Regions from separate parts of the Azospirillum fermentarium genome, predicted to be linked through region 2. Evidence: predicted binding sites of a transcription regulator. Region 2 holds the regulator's gene; the other holds the start of a gene.

Region 1 (10,194 bases), 270 kb from region 2:
GCCAGCCCGAACGGCTGGAACGGTCGGAATCGGGTGACCTGGGCCTGCGGGTGTTCGTCGGGCGGCGTCAGGCCATCGTGTCCACCTCCGACCGCAGCCCGGCCATGCTGGCCGAACTGGTGGACCGCGCGGTGTCCATGGCCCGCGTGGTGCCCGAGGATCCCTTCTGCGGCATCGCCGGGCCGGAGCAGATCGCCACGTCCTGGCAGGACATGGACTGCTGCGACCCCGCCGAACCGTCGTCGGAAGAGATGATCGCACAGGCCCGCATCGCCGAGGAAACCGCGCTTTCCATCGCCGGGGTGACCAATTCCGAAGGGGCGGATGCGTCGTGGAGCCGCTCCACCATCGCCATTGCCGCGTCCAACGGCTTTGCCGGTTCCTACGCGGTGTCGCGGCGGTCGCTGTCGGTGTCGGTGCTGGCCGGTACCGGCACGGGCATGGAGCGGGACTACGGCTTCGATTCCAAGGTCTACGCCGCCGACCTGCGCAGCGCGGAGGACATCGGGCGCGAGGCGGGGGAAAAGGCCGTGCGCCGGCTGAACCCGCGCAAGGTGAAAAGCTGCCGCGTGCCGGTGGTCTATGACCCGCGGGTGTCGCGCGGCATCCTGGGCCACCTGACCGGGGCCATCAGCGGTCCGTCCATCACGCGGGGCACCAGCTTCCTGAAGGACAGGATGGGGGAGGTGATCTTCCCCGAAACCGTCAACATCATCGACGATCCCTTCGTCCGCCGCGGCCTGCGCTCCCGCCCCTTCGACGCCGAGGGGCTGCCGGTGGTCCGCCGCAACCTGATCGAGAACGGGCGGCTGACCACGTGGCTTCTCGATCTGCGCTCGTCCCGGCAACTGGGGCTGGCGCCCACGGGACATGCGTCGCGCGGCACCTCCGGTCCGCCCGGCCCGGCGCCGTCCAACGTCACCATGGCCCCCGGCTCCCGCACGCCCGAGGCGATCATCGGTGAGATCGACGAGGGCCTTTACATCACCGAACTGATGGGGTCGGGGGTCAACGGCGTGACCGGCGATTACAGCCGCGGGGCCAGCGGTTTCTGGATCGAAAAGGGCCGCATCGCCTATCCGGTCAGCGAGATCACCGTGGCCGGCAACCTGAAGGACATGTTCTTGAACCTGGAGCCGGCCAGCGACCTGGAACTGCGCTACGGCATGGATGCCCCCACCATCCGCATCGACGGCATGACCATCGCCGGGATGTGACGGCACGCCGTCAGACGAGACAAGGGCCGCGGGGGTGCCTCCGCGGCCCTTGTCATGCCGGAGCCCTTCGTCTCAGAACCGCCCGCCGCCGTAGATGATGCTGCGCACCACCCCGTGCACGGCGTCGAGCACCAGAAGATCGGTGCCCACCAGGATGCATTCCACCCCCGTGCGGCACACCGGCGCCCGTTCCACCACCACCATCGGTGCGCGGTGATAGCGGATGCCGGGGGGCAGGGGGCGCCCGATCACCACGGGATAGCTGGGGTAGGGGTCAAGGTAATAGACCCGCGGCGGCGGCGCATAGACCACCCGCGGCGGCGGGGGCGGCATCACCACCACCGGCGGGCCGCGGCGCCAGTCGTCGTGGCGCCCGTGCCCCCAGCCGTGCCCGCGCGGGCCGTCCCAATCGCGGCCCGGCCCGCGGTCCCAGCCGGGCGGCCCGCGGTCGTCGTCGTGGCCGCGTCCCCCCCGGTCGGCCAGAGCCGGTGAGGCGGCGGCCAGAAGGCCGGCAAGGGCGGCGAGGAGCAGGCGATGCTTGACCATGGGGGTTCTCCAGAGGACGCGCGAAGGGGGAAGACCGTCCCTTCTGGAGAGATGAACAGCCGCCGCGCCGTTTTCATCCTTCGTGGGCGAAGCAAAAAGGGTTACCCCGCCGGGACGAGCACCGGCAGGGTGCGCGGGTGCAGGCCGATGTCCACCGGCAGCCGGGCGATGATGTCGCCGTCGCCCTGCACCGGCTCCCCCGCCGGCCCGTCGATGCGCAGGGCGGTGACGGGGGCGACGGGCACGTCGGGGAAACGGCGCACCAGCCCCGTGGTCACCCCCGCCACATAGCGCAGCGCGTTCCACCGCCCGAACCGTTCGAACCGGCACAGGTGCAGCGTGGGCTCGGCCAGCCGGGCATCGGGGGCGCAGACGAAGGTGCCGCCGTAGAAATGGCCGTTGGCGGCGATGGCCGCCGCCACCTCGTGCACCGTGTTCCCCACCGTGACGCGGTAGCGCCCGCCGCGCGGGCGGGCCAGCCGGCGGAGCGTTTCCAGCGCATAGGCGCCCTTGCCGATGCGGCGCTTCAGGGCGGGGTCCACCCCGTCCACCACATGGGCGTCGAGCCCCACCCCGGCCATCATGGCGAAACAGCGCCCGTTGGCGGTGCCCAGATGCACCGGCTGCACCCGCCCCAGCGCCAGCGTGTCGGCCACGCCCGCGGCGTCGAACGGCAGCCCCAGCTCGTGGGCCAGCACGTTGGCGGTGCCCAGCGGCACCACTGCGAAAGGCGGCGGGGCCCAGGGGGCTGCCGCGTTCCCGGCCATGATACCGTTGATGGCCTCGTTGATGGTGCCGTCGCCGCCGGCCACCGCCACCGCGTCCCACCCGGATGCCGGCGTAAGGCTGCGGCCCATGGCCTCCGCATCGCCGCGGCGGGTGGTGGCCCACACGGTGACCTCGGCGCCATGGCGTTCGCCCAGTGCGGCGATGACCGCGGCCAGCCGGCGGGCGCGGCGGGCCCCGGCGACGGGGTTGTGGATGACGAGAAGACGGCGGCGGTCGGTCGGCGGCAGGACAGTCACGGGACGGCGGGCCTCAAGTGATGGACGGTAAAGAATTGTTACCGCTTTGTTTCAGTAATAATAAAGAAATTTTTCAAGAACACGCACTCAGCATATAAGTACGCTCTCGTAAATTCAAAGGATTGCCAAGGGTTTTTCTTTTGTGTATAGGGGCGCTGTCTTGGTCTTTGTCCTGCGCAACAGCGGCGGAGCAGGTGCATGGGGGCGGCGTCCGTAAACCGGTACCGGAGCATCTGGATCTCCGACATCCATCTGGGCACCCGCGGGTGCAAGGCGGATATCCTGCTGGATTTCCTCAAGCACAACGAGTCCGACTTTCTCTATCTGGTCGGCGACATCGTGGACGGCTGGCGCCTGCGCAAGGGCTGGTACTGGCCCCAGGCCCACAACGACGTGGTGCAGAAGATCCTGCGCCGGGCGCGCAAGGGGGCCAAGGTCTTCTATGTCCCCGGCAACCACGACGAGGCGGCGCGGGACTATCTGGGCCTGACCTTCGGCGGCGTGCGCGTGGTGTCGGAGGCCGAGCACACCACCGCCGACGGCCGCCGCTTCCTGGTGATCCACGGCGACCAGTTCGACGCGGTGGTCAAATACGCCCGCTGGCTGGCGCTGATCGGCGACCACGCCTATGTGGCGCTGCTTCAGGTCAACACCGGCTTCAACTGGGTCCGGCGGAAGCTGGGTTTCCCCTACTGGTCGCTGTCCGCCTATCTGAAGCACAAGGCCAAGACGGCGGTGGAGTTCATCGGCCAGTACGAACACGCGCTGGCCGAGGAAGCCCGGCGGCGGCGCATCGACGGCATCATCTGCGGCCACATCCACAGCGCGGAAATGCGCACGATCGAGGGTGTCCTCTATTGCAACGACGGCGATTGGGTCGAATCCTGCACCGCCTTGGTGGAGCACGCCAACGGCTCGCTGGAAATCATCCGCTGGGCGGAGGTCTTGGCCGGGCGCTCGGAAGCCGCTGGCGCGCTGCCCGCGCTGCCCGCACCGAAACCCATGCCGGAACGGACGGAAGCGGCGTGAACATCCTGATCGTCACCGATGCGTGGACGCCGCAGGTCAACGGCGTCGTGCGCACCATCTCCACCGTCCGCGCCGAACTGGAAGCCATGGGCCACACGGTGGAGGTGATCGGGCCGGACCGTTTCCGCACCGTGCCCATGCCCACATACCCGGAAATCCGGCTGGCGCTGGGCGCCGGGCGGCGGCTGCGCGCGATGATCGAGGCCATGCGCCCCGACTGCATCCACATCGCCACCGAAGGGCCGCTGGGCTTCGCCGCCCGCCGCTGGTGCGTGAAGCGCGGCATCCCCTTCACCACCGCCTATCACACGCGGTTTCCCGAATATGTGCGCGACCGGGTGCCGGTGCCGCTGGCGCTGAGCTATGCGGTGGTGCGGCGGTTCCACAAGCCGGCCGCGGCGGTGATGGTCGCCACGCCGTCCATCGAACAGGATCTGCTGGCCCGCGGCTTCACCAACATCCGCCGCTGGACCCGCGGGGTGGACACCGACCTGTTCCGCCCGCGCGACAAGGGTTTCCTGGATCTGCCGCGGCCCATCGCGCTGTACGTGGGCCGGGTGGCGGTGGAAAAGAACCTGGAGGATTTCCTCAAACTGGATCTGCCCGGCACCAAGGTGGTGGTGGGCGACGGCCCGGCCCGCGCCGAGCTTCAGGCGCGATACCCCGAGGTCCATTGGGCCGGCGCCCGCCACGGCGAGGATCTGGCCCGCCATTACGCCGCGGCGGACGTGTTCGTCTTCCCCTCCCGCACCGACACCTTCGGGCTGGTGCTGCTGGAGGCGCTGGCGTCCGGCGTGCCGGTGGCGGCCTACCCGGTGCCGGGGCCGCTGGACGTGGTGGACGGGTCGGGTACGGGGTGCCTGAGCGAGGATCTGGCCGAGGCGGTGGAAACCGCCCTGACCATCCCGCCCGAACGCTGCCGCGATTACGCGCTGGGCTTCTCATGGCGCCGGTCGGCGGAACAGTTCCTGGCCAACCTGCGGCCGTTTACGTGAACGGACGAATCAGGCCGCGTTCTTCAAGGGCCAGTCGGCGGCACGGACGATGGTGAACCAGTCGGTCAACGGCCCTTCGCTGTCGCCCGTCCCGGTATTTCCCACTGTTCGCGCAGGCCTCGCCGCGAAATGATCCGCATGCGCCAATCACAGCGTGCTTCCACGCTGGGAGATAGCGTGCCCCCACGCCGGGAGCCAAGGGGACGCATCGCCATCACCGCCGCGCACCCGTACAGGACCGCCGGCAGAGCATAGGTGAAGGGCTGGGTCCAGGCGCGCAGGCTCGTCCCGCCGGCGTGCCACGCCATCGCCAGCGCCGCCGGCACCAGCATGATCCCCATCCCGGCGGCCAGGGCGGTGAAGAGACGGGCCGGGGTCAGAGGACGGCGGCACAGGATCGCCACCGCCCCGGCGGCCAGCAGGGGCAACACCTCCCCCAGGGAGCGGGCGCCGGGGGGCAGCTTGCCGGTGACGTGCAGCGGGGAAAAGCCGGCGGGATCATGCAGGTAGAAGGGCAGGGCCAGCGCCAGCGCCACCCCCGCCGCCAATGCCCCCGGCCCCAGCCCCGCCGCCGGGCCGCGCCGGTGCCAGCCGTGGGCGGCCAGGATCACCACGGCCACCCCATAGTCCGGGCGCGAACACACCGCCACTCCCAGCAGCGCCGCCGCCGCCGCCATCCGCCATGGTACCCCGCCGTCCACCGCCCGCACCGCCCCCCACAGGGCGGCACCCACATACAGGGCGTTGACGGCGTAATCGCCGCCGGTGACATAATCCTGCATGAAGCCGGGGTTGCCCAGCGTCACCACCCCCAGCAGCAGCCAGCGGGCCGGCGGATCCCGCAGCGTCCGGCCCAGCGCCAGAACCACGGCCAGCGTGACCGCCACGTTCTGCACCGCCACCGCGCCCAGCAGGTGAAACGGCATGCCGATCAGCAGCGCTCCCGGCAGCGGCGTGACCGGGCCGCCCAGATATGTGCGCCCGCCATAGGGGAAACGGCCGTCCAGCAGGGCCTGGATGGCGATGGACAGCGCCTCGTCCCGGTCGCTGCCGGGGCCGAGCAGGCCCGATTGGGCAAAGGGATAAAGGACGGCGAAGGCGGCGGTCAGCGCCAGGGCCAGCGCCGCGGCCTGCCACCGCCCGGCGGGAAGCCGTGCCCCCCGCTGGACCGCGGCGATGACCATGCCGGCGGCAGCCAAAACGGCGGCATAGGCCAGGGTCAGCGGCACGCCGCCGTATTTGACCGTCATGGGCATGGCGCCGGCGGCCACCAGCCCCAGCAGGAGCGTCAGGCGCATGGCCTCACCCGGCCTCGCCACAGGATGCCGGGACGGCGCTTGTCTTGCATGCGTTTGTATTACCACCCAGGGTGTAGAGCCGGCCAGGGATTGGCCCCAGCCGGCTTTACAAAGGAGATCGTGATGTCTCAACCCATCACGCTCCTGTTGCTGCGTCTTCGGTTCCGCCGGATCGTGATCCGGCTGACCATCGAGCGCCGCTAACAGGCACCGGGGGGTGTTAGCAGCACCTCCCGGACGCCTCTTGACGATACACCCTTGGGACGAGGCCGGCAAGATCACCCCTTGGGGGGCCAGGGTCATCGCATTTGCCCAAGGATGGATCTTGCGAAGTCGTCGGACCATCCTGAGCGTTTTCGCTTACGGCGGACGGAGACGTCAGGTCGGGCGCGGTTGAGGACGTTGAGGGCGAGCTTGCGCAGGGTAGCGAGGTTTTCCGGGCCGTGATCCTTTCGGTTTCTGGCGCGGTCCTCGTCGAAGGTAACGTCGAGAACCCAATGGAGGCCGTTCTCCACCGACCAGTGTGCCCGAGCGGCGTTGAGGTACTCTTCGGCGCCAAGCGGTCGCGAGGCGAGGTGATAGTGGCGGGTGACGGTGGTTTTGCCATTGCGTTCGATGGCGGCCTCGATCATGCCCAGGCAGGCCATGTCGGGGAGCAGAACCGGCTCCGAGCAAGCCGACTTGGGACCGCGCAGCCAACTCAGGTCGTGGCTGACCCAAGCCCGGCGGGTCTCGATACGGCCGTGATCAGCATCGGTGGTTTCGTACGTATTCAATTCGGCCAGCGTCAGCGGATCGGCGAAATAGTCCACCACCATGCCATGCAGGGCGGGGTGGTTGGCCTTGAGCCGCAGAAGGTAGTCGCCCCCTTGGTCGCGAATGATGCGCGCGGTGTCCATTTGGCAATGGATGGCGTCGGCGGTCACCAGCCATCCCGTCAGGTCCATGCATCCCAGCAAGGCCCGCGCCGCCACGATCTCGCTGTCGCCCTCGGCCACCCGGAAGCTCTGCTGGCCCACCACCACGCGCGTGGCCGAGGCGAACGCCGTGACCACCGCCAGCGGGTTGGCGCGCGCCGCGTCGTCGAAGGAGCGGCGTAGCGTCTTGCCGTCGATGGCGAGCACGCCCGCGCCTGCCGCCCCCAGTTCGTCCAGAAACCGCCCGAAGCACGCCGCAAAGGCGGCCGGATCGAGAAGCCGGAAGATCCGCGAGAATGTATCGTGGCTCGGAATCCCGTTCTCCAGCCGCAAGAAGTCCCGGAACAAAGCCTCCCGATCCACCGCAAAATCGGCATAGTCCGAACAGCTCTCAGCCCCGCAGATCGACGCCGTCAGCGCGATCGCGAGAACCTCAAGGAGGTCGTGCCGCTTGGCGTTCCCAGTGCGAGGGTCTGGTAATGCGGCAAACACTTTGGCGTACCACGACATCGGGGGCTCCTCCTCTGACAGTCAGAGCTTCCCTACAGAATCCTTTTCAGAGCGCCGCGCTACCGTCTTTTCTCAAATGCGATTCCCCTGTTGGGGGGACACCAGCGTCCCGGCGGCGTTACGGGTGCTGTTTGGCCGCCTCTTCCGCAAAGCGGTTGGTGTAGGTTCGGGACAGGTCGATGGGGGCCTTGCCGATCTTCTCGTCGTACATGGACAGGACCGCCAGCGGTGTCTTCAAGGTTTCCGGGTCGAACAGCCCGGTTTGCGAGAACATCGGTTTCGAGGCCGTCACGATGTCGAGGTTGAGGGTGTGGTCGTCCACCTTGGAGGCGGCCGGCAAGGCAGCGACGATGCGTTCCGGCGGTTCCACGGCAAGCCAGCGCAGCGTGCGCAGGAAGGCGTTGGCCAGGCGCTGCACGGTCTCCGGGTTCTTCTCCAGAAAGGCCTTGGTCACATAAAGGCAGGCCGTGGGGTAGGCGCCGCCGAACGCAACCCTGGACCCGTCTTCGTTGCGGGTGTCGAACAGCGGCTTGCCGGTGCCCTTGCGGTCGAGCACGGTGGCGATGGGATCGAAGGTGATGAGCGCGTCCACGGTCTTCCCCTCCAGCGCCACCATGCCCGGCGCGCCGGTGCCGACCGCCAGGATGCTGACGTCGCGCGGCGTCAGGCCGTTGCGGCGCAGGTAGTAGCGCAGCACCATGTCGCTGGACGAACCCGGCGTCGTGATGCCGATCCTCATCCCTTTCAGATCCTTGCCGTCCTTGATTGTGCCGGCAAGGTCGGCGCGCACGTCGAAGACGATGCCCGGCGTGTCGGTCAGCAGGAATACGCCGACGATTTCCTTGCCCTGCGCCTGCATCTGGATCGTGTGGTCGTAGAAGCCGACCACTGCGTCCACCGAGCCGCCGATCAGCGCCTGCAGGGCCTTGCTGCCGCCGGCCTGGAAGTTCTCCACGGTGACGGTCAGCCCCTCCTGCTTGAAATGGCCCAGGTTCTGGGCCAGCGGCAGCGGCGCGTAGTTGAGGATCGACGAACCGACGCCGATGGACACGGCGGCCTTTTCCGGTTCGGCCGCAAGGGCCGGTACCACCACGAGCAGCACGGCCAGGGCGGCGGCCAAACGGTTGCCCAAGGTTCCGAGCATGGGCCTCTCCTTCAGAAAGGGGGATGCGGCGCGACTCACGCGTCCGGTTCGCCGGACGGCACGGGGCGCCAGACCAGCAGACGGGATTCCAGGCTGTCCACGAGCCGGTCCAGGGTGACCACGAAGGTTGACAGCAGAACCAGCCCGGCAAAGACGCCGGTGGCGTCCATCACGCCTTCGGCCTGGGCGATGATGTGCCCCAGGCCGGCGGACGAGCCGAGGTATTCGGCCACCACAGCGCCCATCACCGCCATGCCCACCGAGACGCGCAGGCTCGACACGATCCAGCTCGCCGCCGACGGCAGGTAGACGTGGCGCAGCAGGGCCATCCGGCTGGCCTTGAGCAGCCGGGCGTTGGCGAGCACCACCGGGTTCACCTCGCGCACACCCTGCAGCGTGTTGAAGAAAGCGATGAACAGCACGATGGTCACGCCCAGCGCCACCTTCGACGCCAGCCCCAGGCCGAACCACAGAACGAAGATCGGTCCCAGCAGAATGCGCGGGATGGCATTGAAGACCTTGACGAAGGGCTGGAGAACATCGGCGGCGAACGCGGACAGGCCGAGCCAGATGCCCAGTGCCGTGCCGGCGGCGATGCCGATGGTGAAGGACAGCACCGTCTCCAGCAGCGTGATGCCGACGTCGCCCCAGATCTCGCTGGTCGAGAACCACTCCGCCAGGCGCCCGGCGATGGCCGTGGGCAAGGGGAAGAAGAACGGGTCGATCCACGCCAGCCGTCCGGCCATTTCCCACGCGACCAGGAAGACCGCGACGATGCCGATCTGAGTCGCGCGGACCTTTCCCTTCCGGCTCCACGGCGCCCGCGGGGCGTCGGCCGGAACCTCGGAAGCGATCGTAACCGTCGGGCTAGTGTCGGGCTGCGGCATAACTCTTCTCCACCTCGGCACCGAGCAGCCCCCACACTTCGCGGTACAGGTGCAGGAATTCGTCGGTGGTCGCCAGCGCGCTCACGTTCCGTGGTCGCGGCAGGGGGATCGGCACCTCGCCGATGATCCGGCTGCCCGGACCGGCGGACATCACCAGCACGCGGTCGGCCAGCGTGATCGCCTCCTCCAGATCGTGGGTGATGAAGATCAGCGAACGCCGCTCCTCCTGCCACAGATCCAGCAGGATCCGGTGCATGAGGCGGCGGGTGTGCACGTCGAGCGCCGAGAAGGGCTCGTCCATCAGCACGATCTTCGGTCCCATGATCAGGGTCTGGGCCATGGCGACGCGCTTGCGCTGGCCGCCGGAAAGCTGGTGCGGATAGCGGGATTCGAAGCCGTCCAGCCCGACCTTCCTGAGCCAGGGAAGGGCGCGTTCGCGCGCCTGTGCGACCGGCATTCCCTGGAAGATCAGCCCCAGGCCGATGTTGTCGAGTGCCGTCTTCCAGGGCAGCAGCGCGTCCTGCTGGAGCATGTAGCCGGAATCGCCGTTCAGTCCGGTCAGCGGTTTGCCGAAGATCGCCACCGTGCCGGCGGCCGGGCGCAGCAGGCCGGTGATGATGTTGAGG
Region 2 (10,194 bases):
TGCTGGCGCGCCGCCAGACCAGCAGCATCACCTCCTGCACCAGTTCGTCGGCGGACCCGGCCTCCACGCCCAGACGGCGCAGGTACGCCTTCACCCGCGGGGCGAAATAGGCGAAAATTCGGGCAAAAGCGGTCCTGTCCCCCGCCCGCCCGACGGCGAGCAGCAGGTCTTCCATGGACACGGATGCATCGGCCGCCGGGTGGGCCGCGGCCGGGGTCGGTCTTTCATCCATGCATCCATTGAAGGCGAAGACGGCCCGCCGCACAAGCCATTCCTTCCCCATCCGCCACCATCGGGCGGGTGGCAGAGGTTGCAGACAGGTGAAGGGACATGCAATTTGCATCATGTGCCCTTATACGCGATGCAAATTGCATCGGATCACCCCGGACCGAAGTTTTTCGTCCGGCCCCCCCGCCCGCCGCCGGGGCCTTTTCCGGCCCGGTTGGAAAAAAGGGGGTATCAGCGCTTCTATCCGCCGAGGAATTGGGCTAGTGTCCCCGTCATCCGAAACCACTTCGCAGTCGCACAACGATGATGCCTTACCGCACCATTCGTGGCGCCGCCGTTGCTGCAGCGCTGGCCGTCTCCGCCCTGATGTCCGTCACGGCTTCGGCGGCGGAACCCAAGCTTCTGGGCACCTTCAAGGACTGGAACGCCTTTGCCTTCGAGGAAGGCGGGAACAAGGTCTGCTATATGTCCAGCCAACCCAAGAAGAAGGAACCCGCCGGCGTCAAACGCGGTGAGATCTATGCCCTGGTCACCCACCGCCCGGCGGAAAAGTCCGTCGATGTGGTCAGCTTCATGATGGGCTACAGCCCCAAGAAGGACGTGGACACCCAGGTGGACGCCAGCGGCAAGCCCTTCAAGCTGTTCAACGACAAGGAAACCGCCTGGGCGCGGGATGCCGACACCGACCGCAACCTGGTCGCCGCCATGCGCGACGGCACCAAGTCGATGATCGTCAAGGGCGTGTCGGGCCGCGGCACCAAGACCACCGACACCTACAGCCTGAACGGCTTCGGCCAAGCCTACAGCGCCATCAGCGAGGCGTGCGGCGTCAAGCGCTGATCCCCCATTCTGCCGGACGGCGGACACCCCGGCACAAACGCCGGGGGCGTCCGCTGTTTTGGCATGGGCAAGGCTTTTGACAAGGACGGCGGGCGGCCCTATCTAACGTCGCCATGAGCGCTCATACCTCCGCATCGGCCCTGTCTGTCGCCGACTCGCCCGTGGCCGCCCCCGTGGCCGACGGACGCATCAACCTTGTCGGCCTCTCGCGGGCCGAGCTGGAAGCCGAAATGCTGGCCATCGGCCTGGAAAAATTCCGGGCCCGCCAGCTCTGGCACTGGATCTACCACCGCGGCGCCACCGATTTCTCGGTGATGACCACGCTGGCCAAGCCGGTGCGCGAGCGTCTGGCCGAACGCTACGCCGTCGTCCGCCCCACCGTGGTGCGCGACCTGCAATCGCGCGACGGCACCCGCAAATGGCTGCTGCGCATGCCCGACGGCCAGGAGGTGGAGAGCGTCCACATCCCCGAAACCGACCGCGGCACGCTGTGCGTCTCGTCCCAGGTGGGATGCACGCTGACCTGCCGTTTCTGCTACACCGGCACCCAGCGGCTGGTGCGCGACCTGACCGCCGCGGAAATCCTGGGACAGGTGATGCTGGCCCGCGACATGCTGGACGAATGGCCGGCGCCGCCTGACGGGCGCATGATCTCCAACATCGTCATGATGGGCATGGGCGAACCCCTCTTCAATTACGAAGAGGTGGCGAAGGCCATCAAGATCATCATGGACGGCGACGGAATCGCCATCTCCAAGCGGCGGATCACGCTGTCCACCTCGGGCGTGGTGCCGATGATGAAGCGCTGCGGCGAGGAGCTGAACGTCAATCTCGCCATCAGCCTGCACGCCGTCACCGACGAGCTGCGCGACATCATCATGCCCATCAACCGCAAGTATCCGCTGGCGGTGCTGCTGGAGGCGTGCCGCACCTATCCCGGCCTGAACAACGCCCGCCGCATCACCTTCGAATACGTGATGCTGAAGGGGCTGAACGACAGCCCGGCGGATGCCCGCGCCCTGGTCCGCATGCTGGAAGGCATCCCGGCCAAGATCAACCTGATCCCCTTCAACCCCTGGCCCGGTGCGCCCTATGAGCGTTCCACCGACCGCGCCATCCAGGTGTTCGGCGACATCGTCAACAACGCCGGCTACGCCAGCCCCGTCCGCACCCCCCGCGGCGAGGACATCATGGCCGCCTGCGGCCAGTTGAAGAGCGACAGCGTGCGCCTGTCGGCAGCCGACCGCGCCGCCATGGAGCGGATCATGGCGGAAAAGGACGCCGCACTCGGCTGACCGGCGGCTTTTGCAACGCCGGGTGGTTGTTCCGCCCGGCGCTCCGCTGTATATTGAAACCCATGAGAGCAAGCCGGTTGACTGTTCCATAAACTTTTAGTAATTTAGGAACGGTGGCTGCCGTCCACGCCGCCGCCCTTTCCGGGGGAGCCGTCCCATGGTCGCACTGTCCAACATCTCGACAGTCAACTACACCAAGCTGAAGGGCACCACCAGCCAGCTCAGCTCCCGCGGCATGCCGGTGGACTATCAACAGTTCACCGTCTCCAAGAACGGCGAATTCAATTTCAAGGTCAACGAGACCAACACCGCCGTCAAGATCACCGACCAGAACAACAAGGTCGTGGCGGAGTTCTCCTCCTCCGTCGATGCCGCCTCGGCCTCGGCGAAGCTCGCCCCCGGCACCTACACCGCCCAGGTCGAACAGAAGATCAAGGGCGTCAAGGACCGCGCCTATTCGCTGGAAATCACGCCGCGCGAAAACCCGGTCATCACCGCCGGCGGCGGCATGATCAAGGGCACCGCCCGCAAGCTGGAAGGCAACGACTCCGGCGTGCAGAAGCACGGGCTGAACGTGGTCCAGGGCGGCACCTTCACCTTCAACCTGTCCATGCCCAACGCCCGCTGGGCGGTGATGGACAAGGACAACAAGGTCGTGGCCTCCGGCGACACCATGAGCAAGGCCACCACCACCGAGGACATCCTGAAGAAGCCCAGCGCCAAGCTGCAGCCGGGGCAATATTCCGTCGTCATCGTCCAGGATTCCAAGATCGAGCAGGAAACCCCCTTCTCGCTCCAGCTCGTGCCCAAGGTCGAGGGGCTGGCCGCCCCCGCCGCCCAGGAACGCCCCATCGACAAAACCCTGCGCGAACGTGACGCCCGGCTGAAGCAATGGGCGGCGCAAAGCGCCTCCACCACCAAGAACCCCAACAAGCTGACGCTGGCCTACGCCTGATTCCCTGTGTCGCCCGGGCGCTCTTGCGCTATGCTGCGGCATCATGGATTTCACCGACGACCAGCTTCACCGCTATTCCCGCCACATCATCCTGCCCGAAGTCGGCGGCACCGGGCAGGCTCGGCTGTTGAACGCCCGCGTGCTGGTGGTTGGGGCCGGTGGGCTGGGGTCGCCGCTGCTGCTCTATCTGGCCGCCGCCGGGGTCGGCACCATCGGTGTCGTCGATGACGACGTGGTGGACCTGTCCAACCTGCAGCGCCAGATCATCCACGGCGAATCATCCCTGGGGCAACCCAAGGTGGACAGCGCCGCCGCCCGGATCGCGGGCCTGAACCCCGACGTCACGGTACAGGTGCACCACACCCGCCTGACCGCCGCCAACGCCGCGGCGCTGATCGCCGGCTATGACATCGTGGCCGACGGCAGCGACAATTTCGCCACCCGCTTCCTGCTGAACGACGCCTGCTTCTTCGCGGGCAAGACGCTGGTGTCGGCGGCCATGCTGCGCTTTGACGGGCAGGTGTCCACCTTCAAGGCGTATCTGGGCAAGGCGTCTCTGGGCGCCCCCCATCCCTGCTACCGCTGCATCTTCCGCGAACCGCCGCCGCGGGGGCTGGTGCCCTCGTGCTCCGAAGGCGGGGTGCTGGGCGCGCTGGCCGGGCTGGTCGGCACGCTCCAGGCCACCGAGGTGCTGAAGGAGATTCTGGGCATCGGCGAAAGCCTGTCGGGCAGCCTGCTGATGGTCGATGCGCTGAACGCCTCGTACCACCGCATCACGGTCAAGCCGGACCCCGCCTGCCCCCTGTGCGGCACCCACCCGACGATCCGCGACCTGTCGGGCCACGCGGCCTAACCAACACGAGAACGGTTCTTCCCATGCACGGCCCCGACAGCCTGTCCATCGTGGTGTTTTCCGGCGGCTACGACCGGGTTCACTACGCCCTGGTGATGGCCAGCGCCGCCGCCGCCACCAACCGGCGCGTCACGCTGTTCTTCACCGGCCGCGCGCTGCGTGCCCTGGTCCACGAACGCGAACCCGGCGTGCTGGGCTGGCACGACCTGGACGCCGCCGACGACGGCAGCAACCCCGCCGAACGCGACCGCTGGTTCGCCAAGCAGGGAATCGCCACCTTCGAGGAACTGCTGGAAGCCTGCGTGGCGCTGGGCGTCACCGTCATGGCCTGCGAGATGGGCATCAAGGCCCTGGGCCTGCCGCTGGGCGCGGAGTTGCGCAGCGACGTGCCCGTCACCCGCAGCGGCGTCGTCACCTTCCTCGCCGACGCCAGTCCCACCGGAGCCTCGTTCTTCATATGAGCCGCCTGTCCCCCGCCGCCCTCTCCATCGCCAACCGATTCGAAGCCGTCGCCGCCGACGCCATGGACGGGGCGCCGTACGAAGGCGCCGTCGATGCGCTGGTGCGGGAGGTTCAGGCCGGCACTCTCGCCGGGGATGTCCGCGATGCGCTGCGGCTGATGGCGGGGTGGATCGAGGACAGCGACGACAGCGGGCGGTTCGCGGTGAAGGTGGCGATTCTGCGCGACGCCGCCTCACGCCTCTAGAAAAGCGGGCTGCCGCCCGCGCCCGCCTGGAGGGCCGGAAGGCCCTCCAGACCACCCGTCAATCAGGCCGTCTTATAGTCCAGGGCGTAGCCGGCGGAGCGAACCGTGCGGATGATGTCGGCGTCGGCATCGTCGTTCAGCGCCTTGCGCAGGCGGCGGATGTGGACGTCCACGGTGCGTGGTTCAACGTACACGTCGTGGCCCCACACCACGTCCAGAAGCTGTTCGCGGGAGAACACCCGGCCAGGATGCTGCATGAAATGACGCAGCAGGCGGAATTCCGTCGGGCCGAGGTGGACGTCACGCCCGTTGCGGCGCACCCGGTGGGCGGCAAGGTCCATCAGCACGTCGCCGAAGCGCAGCGTCTCTTCCGCCAGGCCGGGGGACGCGCGGCGCAGCACCGCCCGCACGCGGGCCACCAGTTCGGTGGGCGAGAACGGCTTGGTGATGTAATCGTCGGCCCCGGAATTCAGGCCGCGCACCCGGTCCGCCTCTTCCCCCCGCGCGGTCAGCATGATGATGGGAATGTCGCGCGTCTTGGTGTTGCGGCGCATCTGCCGGCACACCTCCAGCCCCGACATCAGGGGCATCATCCAATCCAGCAGGATCAGATGCGGCGTCTGCTCGTTGGCGACCAGCAGAGCCTCTTCCCCATCGCCGGCAGTGGCGACGCGGAACCCCTCCTTCTCCAGATTGTACTTGAGCAGGGTTACGATGTCGGCTTCATCCTCGACGACGAGGATCAGCGGCTTCAGCGCTGAATTCATGCAGTCCTCACAAGCGGGCTACGGCTCGTCCCGGTCGGTGATCAAATCGAACCCGGCCGCCGGCGACACCACCGCGAAGCTGGCGGAGTCGCTCTTGGGCCGGTCGATCTTCAGCGGCTGTCCGACCACGACATAGTGAATGGTTTCCGCGATGTTGGTGGCGTGATCGCCGATGCGTTCCAGATTCTTCGCCATGAACAGCAGGTGCGTGCACGGCGTGATGGTCCGCGGGTCTTCCATCATGTACGTCAGCACCTCACGGAACAGGCTGGTGTGCAGGTCGTCCAGTTCCTCGTCCCGCTTCCACACCGAAATGGCCTTGTCCACGTCGCGCTCGATATAGGCGTCGAGCACGTCCTTCAGGATCTCCTCCACCAGCCGCCCCACCCGCGGGATGGCCGAGGCCGGACGCACCGCCGGCAACTGCGCCAGCACCAGCGAACGCTTGGCGATGTTGGCGGCGTAATCGCCGATCCGCTCCAGATCCGCCGCGACCCTGAGCGCCGACACGATCTCGCGCAGATCCTGGGCCATGGGCTGGCGCCGGGCCAGAAGCCGCACGGCTTCCACGTCGATTTCTCGTTCGTACTCGTCCAGCCGCGGATCGGACTGCATCACCTGCGCCGCCAGCGATACGTCGCGGCGCATGACGGCCTTCACCGCCGCTGCCACCTGGGCTTCCGCCACCCCGCCCATCTGCGTGATGAGATTGACGAGACGCTGAAGCTCCTGAGCGAACGAGCGGACGATGTGCTCGGAACTCATGAGCGGTACTCCCCTCCCCGGCCCTGTCTTCCCGGACCCGCGCGGGCTTCTGACGTCCCGCCGCGGGCATCATCGGAAGGGATCGGGATCAGCCGTAGCGGCCGGTGATGTAACCCTGCGTGCGTTCGTCGCGCGGGTTGGTGAAGATCTCTTCGGTGTCGTCGCACTCCACCATGTCGCCCAGGTGGAAGAACGCGGTCTTCTGGGACACGCGGGCCGCCTGCTGCATGTTGTGGGTGACGATGACGATGGTGAAGTTCTCGCGCAACTCGTCGATCAGTTCCTCGATGTGCGCCGTGGCGATGGGGTCGAGCGCCGAGCAGGGCTCGTCCATCAGGATCACTTCGGGGCTGACGGCGATGGCGCGCGCGATGCACAGGCGCTGCTGCTGGCCGCCCGACAAGCCGGTGCCCGGCTCCTTCAGACGGTCCTTGACCTCGTTCCACAGGCCGGCGCGCTCCAGCGACCGCTGGACCACCTCGTCCATTTCATCGCGGTGGGTGGCCATGCCGTGGATGCGCGGGCCATAGGCGATGTTGTCGTAGATCGACTTCGGAAACGGGTTCGGCTTCTGGAACACCATGCCGACACGGGCGCGGAGCTGCACCGTGTCGATGCTGCGGCCATAGATGTCGTCGCCGTCGAGCTGCAGGGTGCCCTCGACCCGGCAGTTCTCGATGGTGTCGTTCATCCGGTTCAGGCAGCGCAGGAAGGTGGACTTGCCGCAGCCCGACGGGCCGATCAGCGCCAGCACCCGGTTTTCCAGGATGTCGAGGTTGATGCCCTTCAGCGCCTGCTTGGCGCCGTAATACACCTTCACGTCACGGGCCAGCATCTTGATGGCGGCGGCGTCGGCACGGGCGGCGGTCTGGGACAGGGCTGCTTGGGTCATGGCTGCCGTACGGGGGTCGGAGGTGAGGGTTTCGGTCGGGACGCTCATGGGATTACCACCGCCTCTCGAATTTCTTGCGCAGGTAAACGGCCAGGCCGTTCATCACGATGAGGAAGCCCAGCAGCACCATGATGGCCGCCGAGGTGCGTTCGGTGAACGCGCGTTCCGGGCTGTCCGACCACATGAAGATCTGCACCGGCAGAACCGTGGCGGACGAGGTGAAGCTGTTGGGGATATCGACGATGAAGGCGATCATGCCGATCATCAGCAGCGGCGCCGTTTCGCCCAGCGCACGGGCCATGCCGATGATGGTGCCGGTCAGGATGCCCGGCATCGCCAGCGGCAGCACATGGTGCATCACCGCCTGCAACGGCGAGGCGCCCACACCCAGTGCCGCTTCGCGGATCGACGGCGGCACCGCCTTCAGCGCCACGCGGGACGCGATGATGATCACCGGCAGCGTCATCAGCGCCAGCACCACACCGCCCACCACCGGGGCCGAGCGCGGCATGCCGAAGAAGTTGAGGAACACCGCCAGACCCAGCAGGCCGTAGATGATCGACGGCACCGCGGCCAGGTTGTTGATGTTCACCTCGATCAGGTCGGTCCAGCGATTCTTGGGCGCGAACTCTTCCATATAGACCGCGGCGGCGATGCCGATGGGAACCGACAGCCCCATGGTGACCACCAGCGTCAGGAACGAGCCGACGATGGCGCCCCAGATGCCCGCCTGTTCGGGTTCGCGGCTGTCGCCGGCGGTGAACAGGGTGGTGTTGAACCCGGCGCGCAGCGAACCATCCTGGCGCAGCCCGTCCAGCGCCTTGATCTGGAGATCGTTCACCCGGCGCTGGGCCTCGGGCAGCTTGCGGTCGATGTAGCCCTTTTCAAGCTGGTCCACGTCGTCGGAGGCCAGGAACCACACCGGCACCGACTTGCCGATCAGCGCGGGATCGGCCATCACCATCTTTTGCAGGACGAACGGCGCCCCGTTGGACAGGATCTCGCCAAGCTGCCGCTTGTCGGTACGGCTGGTCACCTCGGGGAAGCGGGCCGCCAGCGCATCGCGGATCAGCTTCATGTAGTTGCCCTGGGCCAGCACCTTGGGGTCGCGGGTGCCCTGGGGGTCCAGCTCGGCGGCGTCCAGCGTCACGGTCAGCCGGATCTCGTTCTGCCAGAAGGCGGTGTAGCCCTTGGACACGATGGAGGCCAGCAGAACCACCAGCATGATGGCGGCGATGGACACGGCGGCGATGCCGTAGACGCGGAACCGCTGTTCGGCGGCATAACGGGCGCGCAACCGGGCGGAAAACTCGGCGCTCTGGTAACGCGACTTGGGGTGGGCCATGGTCATGTCCCGCGAACCCTGCTGTGCGAGGTCAGTCATACTTCTCCCGGTACTTCTGGACCACCTTCAGGGCGATCATGTTGAGGGACAGGGTGACGAGGAAGAGGACGAGGCCGAGACCGAAGGCCGACAGCGTTTTCGGGCTGTCGAATTCCTGGTCGCCGACCAGCAGCGTGGCGATCTGGGTGGTGACCGTGGTCACCGCTTCCAGCGGGTTGGCCGTCAGGTTGGCCGACAGGCCGGCGGCCATCACCACGATCATGGTCTCGCCGATGGCGCGGCTGACCGCCAGCATGATGGCGGCGACGATGCCGGGCAGTGCCGCCGGCAGAACCACCTGACGGATGGTTTCCGACTTGGTGGCGCCCAGGCCGTAGGAGCCGTCGCGCAGCGACTGCGGCACCGCGTTGATCACGTCGTCCGACAGCGAACTGACGAAGGGGATGATCATCACGCCCATGACCACGCCCGCCCCCAGCGCCGATTCCGACGCCACGTCCAGCCCGATCGACTGCCCGAGCCCGCGGATGAAGGGGGCCATGGTCAGGGCGGCGAAGAAGCCGTAGACCACGGTGGGGATGCCGGCCAGCACCTCCAGGATCGGCTTCAGCGCCGTGCGCACCTTGGGGCTGGCGTATTCCGACATGAAGATGGCCGACATCAGCCCCACCGGAACCGCCACCGCCATGGAAATCATGGTGATCAGCAGCGTGCCGGCAAACAGCGGGATGGCGCCGAACGACCCGGACGAGCCCACCTGATCGGCGCGCATGGCCGTCTGCGGGCTCCAGTGCAGACCGAACAGGAAATCCAGCGGCGGATACACCGCGAAGAAGCGCATGGCTTCGAACAGCAGCGACAGCACGATGCCGATGGTGGTCAGGATCGCCACCAGCGAGCAGCCCACCAGGAACAGGTTCAGCGCCCGTTCCACCTTGTTGCGCGCCCGGTGATCGGCGTTGATCCGCCCGCGGGCCAGCAGCAGCCCCGCCACCGCCAGCGCGGCCCCGATGGCCAGCAGCATCCAGCGCGACAGGCTGTGCAGTTCCACATAGCGGGCGGCGGCCGCATGAACCGCGGCGTGGGAATCGCGGCCCGTGGTGACCCCATGGGCCAGATTGAGGATGTCGGCCTTCAGAAGATTGAGGGCCTGTTCGTTGACGTTGGTGAGTTCGGGCGGCAGCCCGGCCAGGGCCATCTGCATGACCAGCCAGTTTTCCGACGCGCCCCACAGGACGAACAGAAGCAACGCCGGCAGACCAGCCCACAGCGCCACATACATGCCGTGGTAGCTGGGCACCGAATGAAGACGGACCACCCGGCCATCCACGGCGCGCACCGCCGTGGAGCGTCCCAGGTAGTAGCCCGTCACCGACAGCAAGGCCAGCACCACGAGGAGAACCGAAAGCTGCATACGAACCCGCCGATGAGGATGTGAACCGAAGGAGGGACTAGCCGGGATGACACGCCATCCGCAAGCAAAACGGCGGCCCCCAGGTGGTTCCGGGGGCCGCCGTCGCGGCGGAGACCGATCAGAGGCTGAGCGGC

The links. Region 2 encodes PhoB, which activates phosphate uptake and scavenging genes when phosphate is short. Its sites were predicted from a motif close to TNTCATAAAACTGTCA; they were not measured.
Region 1: a site for PhoB is predicted at 2,838-2,853, ahead of M2352_RS05065 (diacylglycerol/lipid kinase family protein). Genes of this name have one in related genera too.

Annotation. Positions count from the first base shown of each region.
Region 1 is NZ_JAOQNH010000001.1:1,081,474-1,091,667, forward strand. Features, by position in the region: gene M2352_RS05055 (TldD/PmbA family protein) at 1-1,217, shown strand, start outside; gene M2352_RS05060 (hypothetical protein) at 1,290-1,763, opposite strand; gene M2352_RS05065 (diacylglycerol/lipid kinase family protein) at 1,865-2,788, opposite strand; gene M2352_RS05070 (UDP-2,3-diacylglucosamine diphosphatase) at 2,987-3,817, shown strand; gene M2352_RS05075 (glycosyltransferase family 4 protein) at 3,814-4,812, shown strand; gene M2352_RS05080 (hypothetical protein) at 4,878-6,110, opposite strand; gene M2352_RS05085 (ISAs1 family transposase) at 6,410-7,537, opposite strand; gene M2352_RS05090 (ABC transporter substrate-binding protein) at 7,656-8,681, opposite strand; gene M2352_RS05095 (ABC transporter permease) at 8,717-9,568, opposite strand; gene M2352_RS05100 (ABC transporter ATP-binding protein) at 9,549-10,194, opposite strand, start outside.
Region 2 is NZ_JAOQNH010000001.1:1,350,362-1,360,555, reverse strand. Features, by position in the region: gene M2352_RS06525 (sigma-70 family RNA polymerase sigma factor) at 1-232, opposite strand, end outside; gene M2352_RS06520 (invasion associated locus B family protein) at 532-1,068, shown strand; gene rlmN (23S rRNA (adenine(2503)-C(2))-methyltransferase RlmN) at 1,182-2,363, shown strand; gene M2352_RS06510 (hypothetical protein) at 2,521-3,318, shown strand; gene moeB (molybdopterin-synthase adenylyltransferase MoeB) at 3,362-4,171, shown strand; gene M2352_RS06500 (DsrE family protein) at 4,195-4,632, shown strand; gene M2352_RS06495 (hypothetical protein) at 4,629-4,877, shown strand; gene phoB (phosphate regulon transcriptional regulator PhoB) at 4,940-5,644, opposite strand; gene phoU (phosphate signaling complex protein PhoU) at 5,663-6,409, opposite strand; gene pstB (phosphate ABC transporter ATP-binding protein PstB) at 6,498-7,301, opposite strand; gene pstA (phosphate ABC transporter permease PstA) at 7,354-8,685, opposite strand; gene pstC (phosphate ABC transporter permease subunit PstC) at 8,678-10,060, opposite strand; gene M2352_RS06465 (PstS family phosphate ABC transporter substrate-binding protein) at 10,179-10,194, opposite strand, start outside.